2 regions of the Pseudomonas sp. YY-1 genome follow, and region 2 is predicted to be linked to the other one. Evidence: predicted binding sites of a transcription regulator. Region 2 holds the regulator's gene; the other holds the start of a gene.
The links. Region 2 encodes FliA, which starts transcription of late flagellar genes. Its sites were predicted from a motif close to CTAAAGTTTNNNNNNNNNNNGCCGNTAA; they were not measured.
Positions count from the first base shown of each region.

Region 1: CXP40_RS01210 (methyl-accepting chemotaxis protein) is a predicted target of FliA. The motif match lies at 2,799-2,826, and genes of this name have one in related genera.

Region 1 is NZ_PJLX01000001.1:248,527-254,668, reverse strand. It holds gene CXP40_RS01230 (MAPEG family protein) at 97-519, opposite strand; gene CXP40_RS01225 (MmcQ/YjbR family DNA-binding protein) at 793-1,146, shown strand; gene CXP40_RS01220 (cold shock and DUF1294 domain-containing protein) at 1,132-1,854, opposite strand; gene CXP40_RS01215 (undecaprenyl-diphosphate phosphatase) at 1,851-2,681, opposite strand; gene CXP40_RS01210 (methyl-accepting chemotaxis protein) at 2,931-4,565, shown strand; gene CXP40_RS01205 (hypothetical protein) at 4,573-5,187, shown strand; gene pnuC (nicotinamide riboside transporter PnuC) at 5,238-5,807, shown strand; gene CXP40_RS01195 (AAA family ATPase) at 5,804-6,142, shown strand, end outside.
Region 2 is NZ_PJLX01000009.1:128,992-135,133, forward strand. It holds gene flhA (flagellar biosynthesis protein FlhA) at 1-755, shown strand, start outside; gene flhF (flagellar biosynthesis protein FlhF) at 767-2,077, shown strand; gene fleN (flagellar synthesis regulator FleN) at 2,192-3,022, shown strand; gene fliA (RNA polymerase sigma factor FliA) at 3,019-3,765, shown strand; gene CXP40_RS14440 (chemotaxis response regulator CheY) at 3,865-4,239, shown strand; gene CXP40_RS14445 (protein phosphatase CheZ) at 4,259-5,047, shown strand; gene CXP40_RS14450 (chemotaxis protein CheA) at 5,060-6,142, shown strand, end outside.

The DNA.
Region 1 (6,142 bases), on a different contig from region 2:
GGTATAGACTGGGGCTCGGATGAGCTCCGGCTCGCGTGTGATCACGGGGAGCAGAGTCTACAAGACTCCCCTGAGCGGCGCCAAAACGCCGGATGATCACAGCACTGCAACGCCAATCATCGCCGCCAGCATGAGCAGGCAAACCAGTGCCACCCCGTAAGCAATCGTGCGCCAGGGCTGCCAGCCACCGAGATAGGCCACCGTGTGCAGAACGCGCGCCACCACAAACCCGAGGAACGCCACGCTGGTCACCCCACTCGGTGTCTGCAGCACCACTGCAAGGGCGCCGAGCACGAAGAACAGCGGGATGTTTTCCAGGTCATTCGCCCAGGCTTTGGCGGCACGCTGTACCTGCGGCAACTCCTGCGTGCGCCGCGCACGCCCTACGAAAGCGGCATCTTCGGCATTGGCGAAGGCGAGGTTTCTCAAGCGGAAGTACCCCTGATAGCAGGAGATCGCCAGCATCTTCAGGAACAGCACCAGAACGCAAAGGCTATAGGCATGCAGAAGGTTGCTCATACCGGCACCTCGCTGAAGACGTCGACGGTGATGACCGCCCAGTTTGGTTGTGCAGCCAAGGTCGGCAATGAGCAAGGCGTTAGGCTGAGTCCGTTCATGAACGTTTCCTGATCGATGGTGCGCGCACATTAGCTAATGCCTGCCAGTCGCTCAATTACCTGACAGGTCATCGACATTACTCGGCTGGTACTGCATTGCATTCGCCCGACAGCCCCTACTCACCACCCATCGGTGTCCAATAGACTGTTCAGCGGAATCGCCAAGGACATATCCATGACTGCAGACCAGATCGCCGCTTTCTGCCTCGCCCTACCCGGTGCCTGTGAAGACCTCAAATGGGGCAGCAACCGGGTGTTCTCGGTAGCGGGCAACAAGATGTTCGCGATCCTCGACTTTCTCGGCGAAGACTTGGCCTTCAAGGTCGATAACGACCTGTTTCTCGGTTACGTCGATCGTCCGGGCATCCGCCCTGCCCCCTATCTGGCGCGCGCTCACTGGGTCAGCATGAGCGCTCGGCAATTGCCGTTGGGTGACGACGAGCTGCGCCAGCTACTGACTCGCTCGCATCAACTGGTGGTGCTCAAGCTGCCCAAACGCCTGCAACCCGGCCTGCTACTGGACGAATAAGGGGATATGACGGGCGATGTAGGCGCCATCGAGCAACAGCAGATCGATCCAGAACAACTGATGACCGGCGACGATCAGCCAGAAAACCGCCTGATAGGACGCCTTGCGCGTTTTGTGCCGAAACGCCTGCTGAGCGATCAGCGCGCCTGGCCAGCCACCGGCCAGCTCAACCAGGTGCAGGGTGTTTTCCGCCGTGCGCTGACCACCGCTCTGAGCGCTGCGTTTATCCAGCCAGTACTGCATAAAGCTCAGCAGGCTGGCCAGCAGATAGAGCGGTAGCACCCACCAGAGGCCCTTGCCGAACAGTGTCACGCAGCCGAGCAATGGCAAAACGCAGAGCAATGCGAACACCGCGGCCTTGCCGGAGAAATTCTGGATAGAGCCCTGCGCCGCTGAACGCTGCGCGGGTTTGGCAACAGGCTTTCGCGTTGCTGGCGCGGCCTTACCAGGCGCTTTCGGTTTACGCCGAATCGCCTGGCGATCGAGGCTGAGCTCACCAGCCAGGCGCAAGTGCTCGGCACGTGGCCGCCCTCGCTCGTCACGCCCCGCGATGAACAACACCTCGTCACCTGGCTGCGGGCGGCGATCGCCGCGCATCACAGAGATATGCGCGAAGACCTCGCTGCCTCCGTCCTGCGGCTGGATGAAGCCAAAGCCTTTGGCGTCGTCCCAGCTTTTCAGACGCCCCTTGCGCTCGTTACCAATCACGGTTGCGCCGTACTCCAGTCGATCAGGTGCAACTGCCAGGTGGCGAGAATCACCAGGCCGAAGGCGATGCGGTACCAGGCGAATACCGCGTAACTGTGGCTGGTGATGAACTTGAGCAAGGCGCGCACGGTGATCATCGCCACGATGAAGGTGCTGACGAAACCGATGGCGAAGATCGGCAAGTCGCTCATCTGCAGGATGTCGCGGTACTTGAACAGCGAATAGACCGTGGCCGCGACCATGGTCGGCATGGCCAAAAAGAACGAGAACTCGGTCGCGGCCTTGCGCGACAGCCCGAATACCAGGCCGCCTATGATGGTAGCGCCTGAGCGTGACGTGCCCGGAATCAGCGCCAGGCATTGCGCGAAACCAACCTTGAGCGCCAGTTTCCAGGTCATGTCGTCGACCGACTCGGCCTTGATCGCGTGTTCGCGCTTCTCCGCCCAGAGCATGATGACACCACCGATGATCAACGCCATGGCCACGGTGATCGGATTGAACAGCCAGTGCTCGATCAGATCGGCGAAGGCCAGGCCGAAGATCACCGCAGGGATGAACGCCAACAGCAGATTGAAGGTGAAACGCTGGGCTTTCGGATCACTGGGCAAGCCCACGACCACGCCGAGTACTTTCGCTCGAAATTCCCAGATAACGGCCAGAATGGCGCCGAGCTGGATGATGATCTTGAACGCCGTCGCGGTTTCGCCATTGAAGCCCAGCAGGTCACCGACCACGATCAGGTGTCCGGTACTGGAAATCGGCAGGAACTCGGTCAGGCCTTCCACTATGCCCAGAATCAGGGCCTGAAAGGCCATCCAGATATCCATCAAATCCCCCAAAGCGTGGCGACTACCTACGCGTAAATTTAAAACGTGGAGCTTGGCCCCGGCCGTGGGACACAAGTCAGTTGTGGAGGTTCCTGGCAACGGTCTAACGCGGTGCTATTCAGGTTCTTTGCCGGGGTGCCGAAATGCTATCAGACAACTAGAGTGAATAATGCCTCGTTGTGCCAGTATTGCCCTGTGCCACTCGAAGCAGCCCTGAAGCCGACAATTACAACAATCAGGAATTCGTCCATGAACAGCTTGCGTAGTCTTCCCATCAGCCGACGTCTTTGGCTGATTCTCGCGTTGGCCATCCTGACGCTGATTTTGCAGGGCGCCTATATGCTGCGCCAGATCCATACCGACCTGTACCACGGCAAGTCGGAAAAGACCGAGCATGTGGTGCAGAGTGCCGCCGGTATCCTCAAGCACTTTCACAGCCTGGAAAGTGCCGGCAGCCTGAGCCGCGAAGAGGCACAGAAGCAGGCAATGGAGGTTATCCGCGGCTTGCGTTACGCCGGCCAGGAGTATTTCTGGATCAACGACCAGACCCCGGTCATGCTGATGCATCCGATGAATGCCAAGCTCGAAGGCCAGAATCTCGGTGGCTTCAAGGACCCGGATGGCAAGGAGCTGTTCAACGAGATGGTCGCTGTGACCCGTAGCAAAGGCGCGGGTCAGGTCGATTATCGCTGGCCCAAACCCGGCGCCACTGACCCGGTACCGAAGATTTCCTATGTCGAGCTGTTCCAGCCCTGGGGCTGGATTATTGGCTCCGGCGTCTATGTCGATGATGTCCAGGTGGAGTTCCGGGCTCAGGCGATCAAAGCCATGAGCATCGGTTTGCTGATTGCCGTGCTGCTGGCGGTTCTGGTCGTGCTGATCACGCGCAGCATCGTGCAGCCATTGCAAGCTGCAGTGGACGCCATGGCCAGCATTTCCAGCGGTGAAGGCGACCTGACCCGTAACCTCGACACCCACGGGCGTGACGAACTGACTGCCCTGGCAACCTACTTCAATGCCTTTACCGCAAAGCTGCGCCATGTGATCCGGCAGATGCTCGATTCAGCCGGTTCGCTCGATCAGGCCGCCCGCTCGCTTGGCGACATTTCCAGTGAGGCGCAGCGCCACAGCCAGCAGCAGGCGCAGCAGATGGAGCTGGTCGCGACCGCCGTCAACGAGGTGACCTACGGTGTGCAGGACGTGGCAAAGAACGCCGAGCACGCCTCCAGCGAAATGCACACCGCCGAGGACCAGGCCAGACATGGCCAGCAGAACATCGAAGCGAGCCTGCGCCAGATCGATCAGTTGTCGGGCACCATCGACAAGGCCGTCGAGGTGATCCAATCACTGGCCAGCGAGAGCACGCAGATCGGCAGCGTGCTGGAGGTGATCCGCTCCATCGCCGAGCAAACCAACCTGCTCGCCCTCAACGCTGCCATCGAGGCTGCCCGCGCTGGTGAGCAGGGTCGCGGTTTCGCTGTGGTTGCCGACGAAGTGAGGCTGCTGGCGCAACGTACGCAAACCTCCACCGCAGAAATTCAGGGCATGATCGAGCGTCTTCAGGGCAACTCCGAGGCCGCGGTCAAGGTGATCAACGAAAGCAGTCGCGCCTCCCAGCTGACTGTGGAGCAAGCCAGCCAGGCCGGCGAAAGCCTCGCCCAGATCGCCCAGTCGCTACGCAACCTGACCGGTCTCAATGCCTCGATCGCCAGCGCCACCCTGCAGCAATCCCACGTGGTGGAGGACATCAATCAGAACGTCACGCGGACGGCAGCGCTGGCCCACAACACCGCCGAGGCTGCCGAGCAGTCGAGCGCGGCCAGCCAGCACCTGAAACAGCTGGCCGACCAGCTCAGTCGTCTGCTTGGGCAGTTCCGCGTATGAGTCGACCATGAGCAGCATGCAGCATCAGGAGGTCGATTTCAGTCGACCACAGAACCAGGACCTGATCTGGGACCTGGACAGCATGGCCCGCCGCGAGCTGGCCGAGCGTTTCATCAAGCTGTTCGAGAACCGCTTGTGCGTCTATTCCGAGTCGGTGGGGCAGCTGTACACCAACTACAGCCTGCACTTCCCCACCGATCTCGGGCGCAAGATGGTGGTGCTGCCCAATCCCTACGCCTTCCACGACACCCTGCACGGCATCGATAGCCAGGCCATCCGCAAGACGGGCCTGTGCGTGTTGCCGGGCAAGGTTCTGGGTAAACCGGGCCTGCTGCTCAGCACCCAGATCAGGGATGGCGGGCCGGCGCCCAAGACCATGCCCTTCAAACCGGCCCTGGCGCAGATCATCAGCAACCAGAAGAAAATCGGTGATCTATTCCTGCCGGTGCTGATGAAGGGCGACCTGCGCGAGTTCGACCAGCAGATGCCCTATATCCACCTGCATCGCCTGCAGCTGGCACGCCTGGAGCGACTGTCGAGCTTCGAGCGTGACGACATCCAGCAAACCATTACCCGCAAGCTGCTGATGCTCTATCGACAAGCCGACAGCCTGGTGTGCTGAGCCGCGTGCATCAGTACAATCGCCACCCTTTCATGATTTGAGGGCGCCAGATGTCCTGGCTCGAACTCGTTGCTGCCGGGCTCGGCATCGTCGCAGTCTGGCTGACGGTCAGACAGAACCCCTGGTGTTGGCCAATCGGCCTGATCATGGTGCTGCTCTACGCCTGGCTGTTCTACGACTGGCGGCTGTATTCCAACTTGCTCTTGCAACTGTTGTTCGCCGCGCTGCAGCTCTACGGTTGGTGGCAGTGGACCCGTGGTGGAGACCGCCACGATGGACGCAAGGTCAGCCGCCTGGGTGTGATCGCCGTTCTGACTGGATTGCTGATCGGCGCGCTCGGTGCCGGGTTGCTCGGCTACCTTATGGCCACTTACACCGATGCCAGCTCGCCCTGGCTGGATTCAGCACTGACCGCCTTCAGCCTGGTGGCGCAGCTGTGGATGGCGCAGAAACGCCTGCAGTGCTGGGCGCTCTGGGTAATGGTCGATATCTGCTACGTGGCCTTCTTCCTGTATAGCGAGCTGTACCTGACTGCAGGGCTCTACGCGGCCTTCACCGCCCTGGCCATCAGTGGCTGGCTCACCTGGCGCCGCGATCCGGCGTTGCAGCACGCGTCATGAAAGTCCTGGTGCTGACCGGCCCCGAGTCCAGTGGCAAGAGCTGGCTGGCAGCGCAAATACAGGCGCGCTTCGGTGGCGTGGTGGTGGGCGAGTACGTGCGCCACTTCATCGACGAACAACAGCGCGACACCTGCTATGCCGACATCGCCGAGATCGCGCGCGGCCAATTGGCCTGGGAGGATGCCGCGCGAGCAACCAGGCCGCCGCTGCTGATTCTCGACACGCACCTGCTGAGCAACATGCTCTGGAGCCAATTCCTATTCGGCGATTGTCCGCACTGGTTGGAGGCCGAGTTGCTGGCGCGTCACTACGACCAGCATCTGTTACTCGACCCC
Region 2 (6,142 bases):
TCAACGGCATCGCCGCCAAGGATCCGGCATTCGGTCTGGAGGCCGTGTGGATCGACCCCACTCAGCGCGATCAGGCGCAGTCGCTGGGCTACACCGTGGTCGACGCCAGTACCGTGGTGGCCACTCACCTCAACCAGGTCCTGCACAAGCATGCTCATGAGCTGTTGGGCCATGAGGAAGTGCAGCAACTGATGCAGTTGCTGGCCAAGAGCTCGCCGAAGCTGGCCGAAGAGTTGGTGCCTGGGCTGGTATCGCTGTCGACCCTGCTTAAGGTGCTGCAGGCGCTGTTGCAGGAGCAGGTACCGGTGCGGGACATCCGCACCATCGCCGAGGCCATCGCCAACGTCGCGCCGAAGAGTCAAGATCCCGCCGCGATGGTCGCTGCGGTACGCGTCTCGTTGGCCCGCGCCATCGTGCAAGGCATCGTGGGACTAGAGCCGGAGCTGCCTGTGATAACCCTCGAGCCAAGGTTGGAACAGATCTTGCTCAACAGTCTGCAGAAGGCCGGTCAAGGCGGTGAGGATGGCATCCTCCTCGAACCTGGCATGGCCGAGAAGCTGCAGCGTTCCCTGGTGGAAGCGGCGCAGCGCCAGGAGATGCTCGGCAAACCGGTGATTCTGCTGGTGGCCGGACCGGTCCGGGCGATGTTGTCGCGCTTCGCGCGGCTGGCGGTACCCAGCATGCACGTGCTGGCGTACCAGGAAATTCCGGACAACAAGCAGGTCACCATAGTCGCTACGGTTGGCCAGAACTGAGGTAAAGGGTCATGCAGGTCAAACGCTTCTTCGCCGCCGATATGCGGACCGCCATGAAACTGGTGCGTGATGAATTGGGCGCCGACGCCTCGATCATCGGCAATCGCCGCGTTGCCGGTGGTGTCGAGCTGACTGCTGCGCTGGATTATCAGGCGCCGACGCCGGTACGTCCGAACCCGGCGTTGGAAGCCGAGCTGCGCAAGACCCAGGCGCGCATCGCCAGCGCCCAGGCTGAGCTGAGCACGCGTGCCGAGCAGGATGCCGGCAAGGACCGTCAATTATTCGCCAATGAATCCTTGCTGGCGCCTGAGCTGCCAGCGACTCCGGTCAAACCACAGCGCCCGGTCGAGACCGCTGCGCCTGCCACGCCGGCGGTCGACCCGCGCGCGCTGGATGCCATGCGCTTCGAGCTGCATGGCTTGCGTGAGCTGATCGAAGTACAGCTGGGCTCCATTGCCTGGGGCCAGCTGCAGAATCGTCGTCCGCAGCAAGCCAATCTGTGGCGCCGCCTGCAGCGTATGGGGTTGTCTGCCGAACTGTCGCAGGCGCTGCTGAGCAAGGTGGCCGGCGTTGCCGAACCGCGTCAGGCCTGGCGTATGCTGCTGGCACATCTGGCCCATGCGATCGCTACGCCCAAGGTCGAGCCGCTGGAAGAGGGGGGCGTGATCGCCCTGGTCGGTCCGGCCGGCATGGGCAAGACCACTACGCTGGCCAAGCTGGCAGCGCGTTATGTGCTTAAGTACGGCGCGCAGCAGGTCGCTCTGGTGAGCATGGACAGCTTCCGTATTGGCGCGCAGGAACAGCTCAAGACTCTGGGGCGCATCCTCGGTGTGTCGGTGACCCAGATCGATCCGGGCCAGTCCCTGTTGCAGGCGCTTGCACCGCTGGCCAAGAAGCGCGTGGTGCTGGTCGATACCGCTGGCCTGCCGGGTAACGATCCGGCGTTGCGTCTGCAGTTGGAAAGTCTGGCCTCGGCACGCATCAAGGCGAAGAATTATCTGGTATTGGCCGCAACAAGTCAGAGCCAAGTGCTCAAGGCGGCCTACCATAGTTACAAGCGTTGTGGCCTTTCTGGCTGCATACTGACGAAGCTGGACGAAGCGGCGAGCCTGGGCGAGGTTTTAGGCCTGGCTATAGGCCAGCAACTGCCGGTAGCCTATGTGACGGACGGGCCGCGGATTCCGGATGATCTGCAGGTGCCACGCAGTCACCAGCTGGTCAGCCGGGCGGTGGGCCTGCAGGCTGCCGAGGAACCGAGTGAAGATGCCATGGCGCAGATGTTCGCCGGTCTCTATCACAATCCGGCCAAGCGGGCCGGCTGAAGCAGCGAGAATGTTGCACCCTCTCGCCACGTGGTGCGGGAGTGAACGGCCTCAATAGGTGCTTTTCAACGACCTGTAGGGCCAAGTCGAAGTTAGACAAGGTGTAGAAAGAACATGGGTATGCATCCCGTACAGGTGATTGCGGTGACTGGCGGCAAGGGTGGCGTCGGCAAGACCAATGTATCGGTCAATCTGTCCATGGCCCTGGCCGATCTCGGCCGTCGGGTAATGCTGATGGACGCTGACCTTGGCTTGGCCAACGTCGACGTTCTGTTGGGCCTGACGCCCAAACGCACCCTGGCCGATGTCATCGCGGGTGAATGCGATCTGCGTGACGTCCTGCTGCAGGGGCCGGGCGGCGTGCGTATCGTGCCGGCTGCGTCCGGTACGCAGAGCATGGTCAGCCTCACGCCGATGCAGCACGCCGGCTTGATCCAGGCGTTCAGCGACATCAGCGAAAATCTTGACGTGCTGGTGATCGACACCGCCGCTGGCATCGGTGATGCGGTGGTCAGCTTCGTGCGTGCCGCGCAGGAGATCCTCGTGGTGGTCTGCGATGAGCCGACCTCGATTACCGACGCCTACGCGCTGATCAAGCTGCTCAACCGTGACCATGGCATCAGCCGCTTCCGCGTGCTGGCCAATATGGCCCACAGCCCGCAGGAAGGACGCAATCTCTTTGCTAAGCTGACCAAGGTGACGGATCGTTTCCTCGATGTCGCCCTGCAGTATGTCGGTGCCGTGCCCTACGACGAATGTGTGCGCAAGGCCGTGCAGAAACAGCGCGCTGTCTATGAAGCCTTCCCTCGCTCCAAGTGCGCCCTGGCGTTCAAGGCGATAGCTCAGAAGGTAGATACCTGGCCGTTACCGGCCAATCCCCGTGGTCATCTGGAGTTTTTCGTCGAGCGTCTGGTGCAACAACCGACCGCAGACTCGGCCGTATGACAGCAGCCTCTGGACTTCGTATGTACAACAAGGCTCAGGCGCAGGACTCCCAGCACCAACTGATCGAGCGCTATGCGCCGCTGGTCAAACGCATCGCCTACCACCTGTTGGCCCGTCTACCGGCCAGCGTGCAGGTCGATGATCTGATCCAGGCCGGCATGATCGGTTTGCTCGAAGCCTCGCGCAAATACGACTCCAGCAAGGGCGCCAGTTTCGAGACCTTCGCCGGTATCCGCATTCGCGGCTCCATGCTCGATGAGGTGCGCAAGGGCGATTGGGCGCCGCGTTCGGTGCACCGCAACAGCCGCATGGTCAGCGATGCCATTCGTGTGGTTGAGGCAAGAACCGGGCGTGACGCTAAAGATCACGAGGTTGCGGCCGAACTCCAATTGAGTCTGGAGGATTACTACGGCATTCTTGGCGACACTTTGGGCAGCCGCCTGTTCAGTTTCGACGACCTGTTGCAGGACGGCGAGCACGGCGGGTTGCACGAAGACGCCGGGCACAACCACCTCGAACCTTCGCGGGACCTCGAAGACGAACGCTTCCAGGCGGCTTTGGCCGATGCCATCGCCGGTTTGCCGGAGCGTGAACGTCTGGTGCTGGCGCTGTATTACGATGAAGAACTGAACTTGAAGGAAATCGGTGAAGTGCTGGGGGTTAGCGAGTCACGCGTGAGCCAGTTGCACAGCCAGTGCGCGGCGCGTTTGCGCTCGCGGCTGAGTGAATGGCGCGCAGGCTGAACGCGGCGTGCTCGCAGGCGCAAACGGTTTCACGATTAAAGGACGTAGTTGCAAGCGCAATACGTTTGGGACTGTACGGAGGTCGACTTGGACAAGAACATGAAAATCCTCATCGTTGACGATTTCTCGACGATGCGACGGATCATCAAGAACCTCTTGCGGGACTTGGGTTTCACCAATACCGCAGAAGCCGATGACGGCACCTCGGCGCTGCCGATGCTGCAAAGCGGCAGCTTCGACTTTCTGGTGACCGACTGGAACATGCCCGGAATGACTGGCATCGACCTGCTACGTGCCGTGCGTGCCGACGAGCGTCTCAAGCACCTGCCGGTGCTGATGGTGACTGCTGAAGCCAAACGCGATCAGATCATCGAGGCGGCTCAGGCCGGTGTGAATGGTTACGTGGTCAAACCCTTCACCGCTCAGGTGCTGAAGGAAAAGATCGAGAAGATCTTCGAGCGAGTCAACGGCTGATGCCAGCCGCGAGGGTGCTATGGAACACGATGACTCCACGCTGGGTGACCTCGAGTCGACCCTGAAAAACAACGCCCGCGATCTGGTCGATAGCCTTGAACAAGGTAACTTCGGCGCCGCGGTGCAACTGATCAACGAGCTCAACAAGGTCCGTGATCGCGGGCTGTATCACGAGGTCGGCAAACTGACCCGTGAACTGCATAACGCCATTGTCAATTTCCAACTCGATCCGCGTATGCCGCATGCCCAGGAGTTGTCGCAGATCGCCGACGCTACCGAGCGTCTGAACTACGTCGTGACCATGACCGAGAAGGCCGCCAACCGGACCATGGATCTGGTCGAGCAGAGCGCGCCGCTGGTCAATGATCTGAGCGATGAAGCGCAGAGCCTGAGCGTCGAATGGGGCCGCTTCATGCGCCGCGAGATCGGTGCCGACGGCTTCCGTGAGCTGGCCAAGCGGGTCGAGCTGTTCCTCGCCCGTAGCGAGCGAGATGGCGCCAAACTTTCCGGTCACCTCAATGACATTCTGCTGGCGCAGGACTATCAGGACCTTACCGGTCAGGTGATCAAGCGTGTCACCCAGCTGGTGACCGAAGTGGAAAGCAATCTGCTGAAATTGATGCTCATGGCCAGCCAGGTCGACCGTTTTGCGGGTATCCGGCACGACCACGAAGAGCTGCGTAGCGAACAAGAAAAATCAAAAGAGCCATCGCGGGGTGAAGGTCCGCAGATTCATGCCGATAAGCGTGATGACGTTGCCTCCAACCAAGACGATGTCGACGACCTGCTGTCCAGCCTAGGGTTCTAAGGAGCACACAATATGAGCTTCGGCGCCGATGAAGAGATCCTCCAGGATTTCCTGGTAGAGGCCGGCGAGATTCTCGAACAGTTGTCCGAACAATTAGTCGAGCTGGAAAGCCGACCGGACGACATGAACCTGCTCAACGCCATCTTCCGCGGTTTCCACACCGTCAAGGGCGGAGCGGGTTTCCTCCAGCTCAACGAGCTGGTGGAGTGCTGCCATATCGCCGAAAACGTCTTCGACATCCTGCGCAAGGGTGAGCGTCGCGTCGATTCGGAGCTGATGGATGTGGTGCTCGAGGCTCTTGATGCAGTAAACGGCATGTTCGGCGAGGTGCGTGAGCGCCGCGAGCCGACACCCGCGTCGCCTGAGCTTCTGGCGGCACTGTCACGCCTGGCCGAACCGGGCGGCGCCGAAGCGGCTCCTGCGCCGGTGCAGCAGGCCGAACCAGAACCCGCACCAGAGCCTCAGCCAGCTGCGCCGTCGGCCTCCGCGGGCGACATCACTGACAGCGAATTCGAGCAACTGCTCGATGCGCTGGGTGACGCGCCGGCTACAGCTCCGAGCGCCGAAGTCAGTACCAGCGATGAGATCACCGATGACGAGTTCGAGTCGCTGCTCGATCAGTTGCACGGCAAAGGGCAGTTTGCCGGCGCTGTCGAGGCGCCTGCCTCCACGGTAGTCGCTTCTGTGCCTGCTGGTGCAGCGGCAGGCGATGACATTACCGACGACGAATTCGAAGCACTGCTTGATCAACTGCATGGCAAGGGTCAGTTCTCTGCGACGACCGAAGCCGCGGCGCCAGTCGCTGCCGCTGCGCCAGCCCCGGCTGGCGACGAGATTACCGATGACGAGTTCGAGTCCTTGCTCGACCAGTTGCACGGCAAGGGCAAGTTCGTCCCGCCCAGCGAGCCTGCACCTGTAGTCGCTGAGAAACCGGCTGCTGCGCCCAAGGCCGCGGCACCAGCAGCCAAGCCAGCTGCGGCCAAGGCTGAAGCTGCCGCACCGCGTGCCGCGGCGCCGGCCCCAACCCCGGCAGCGGCGGAGAAGGCCCCTGCCAGCGAAGCCGAAACCACCGTACGGGTCGATACCGCACGCCTC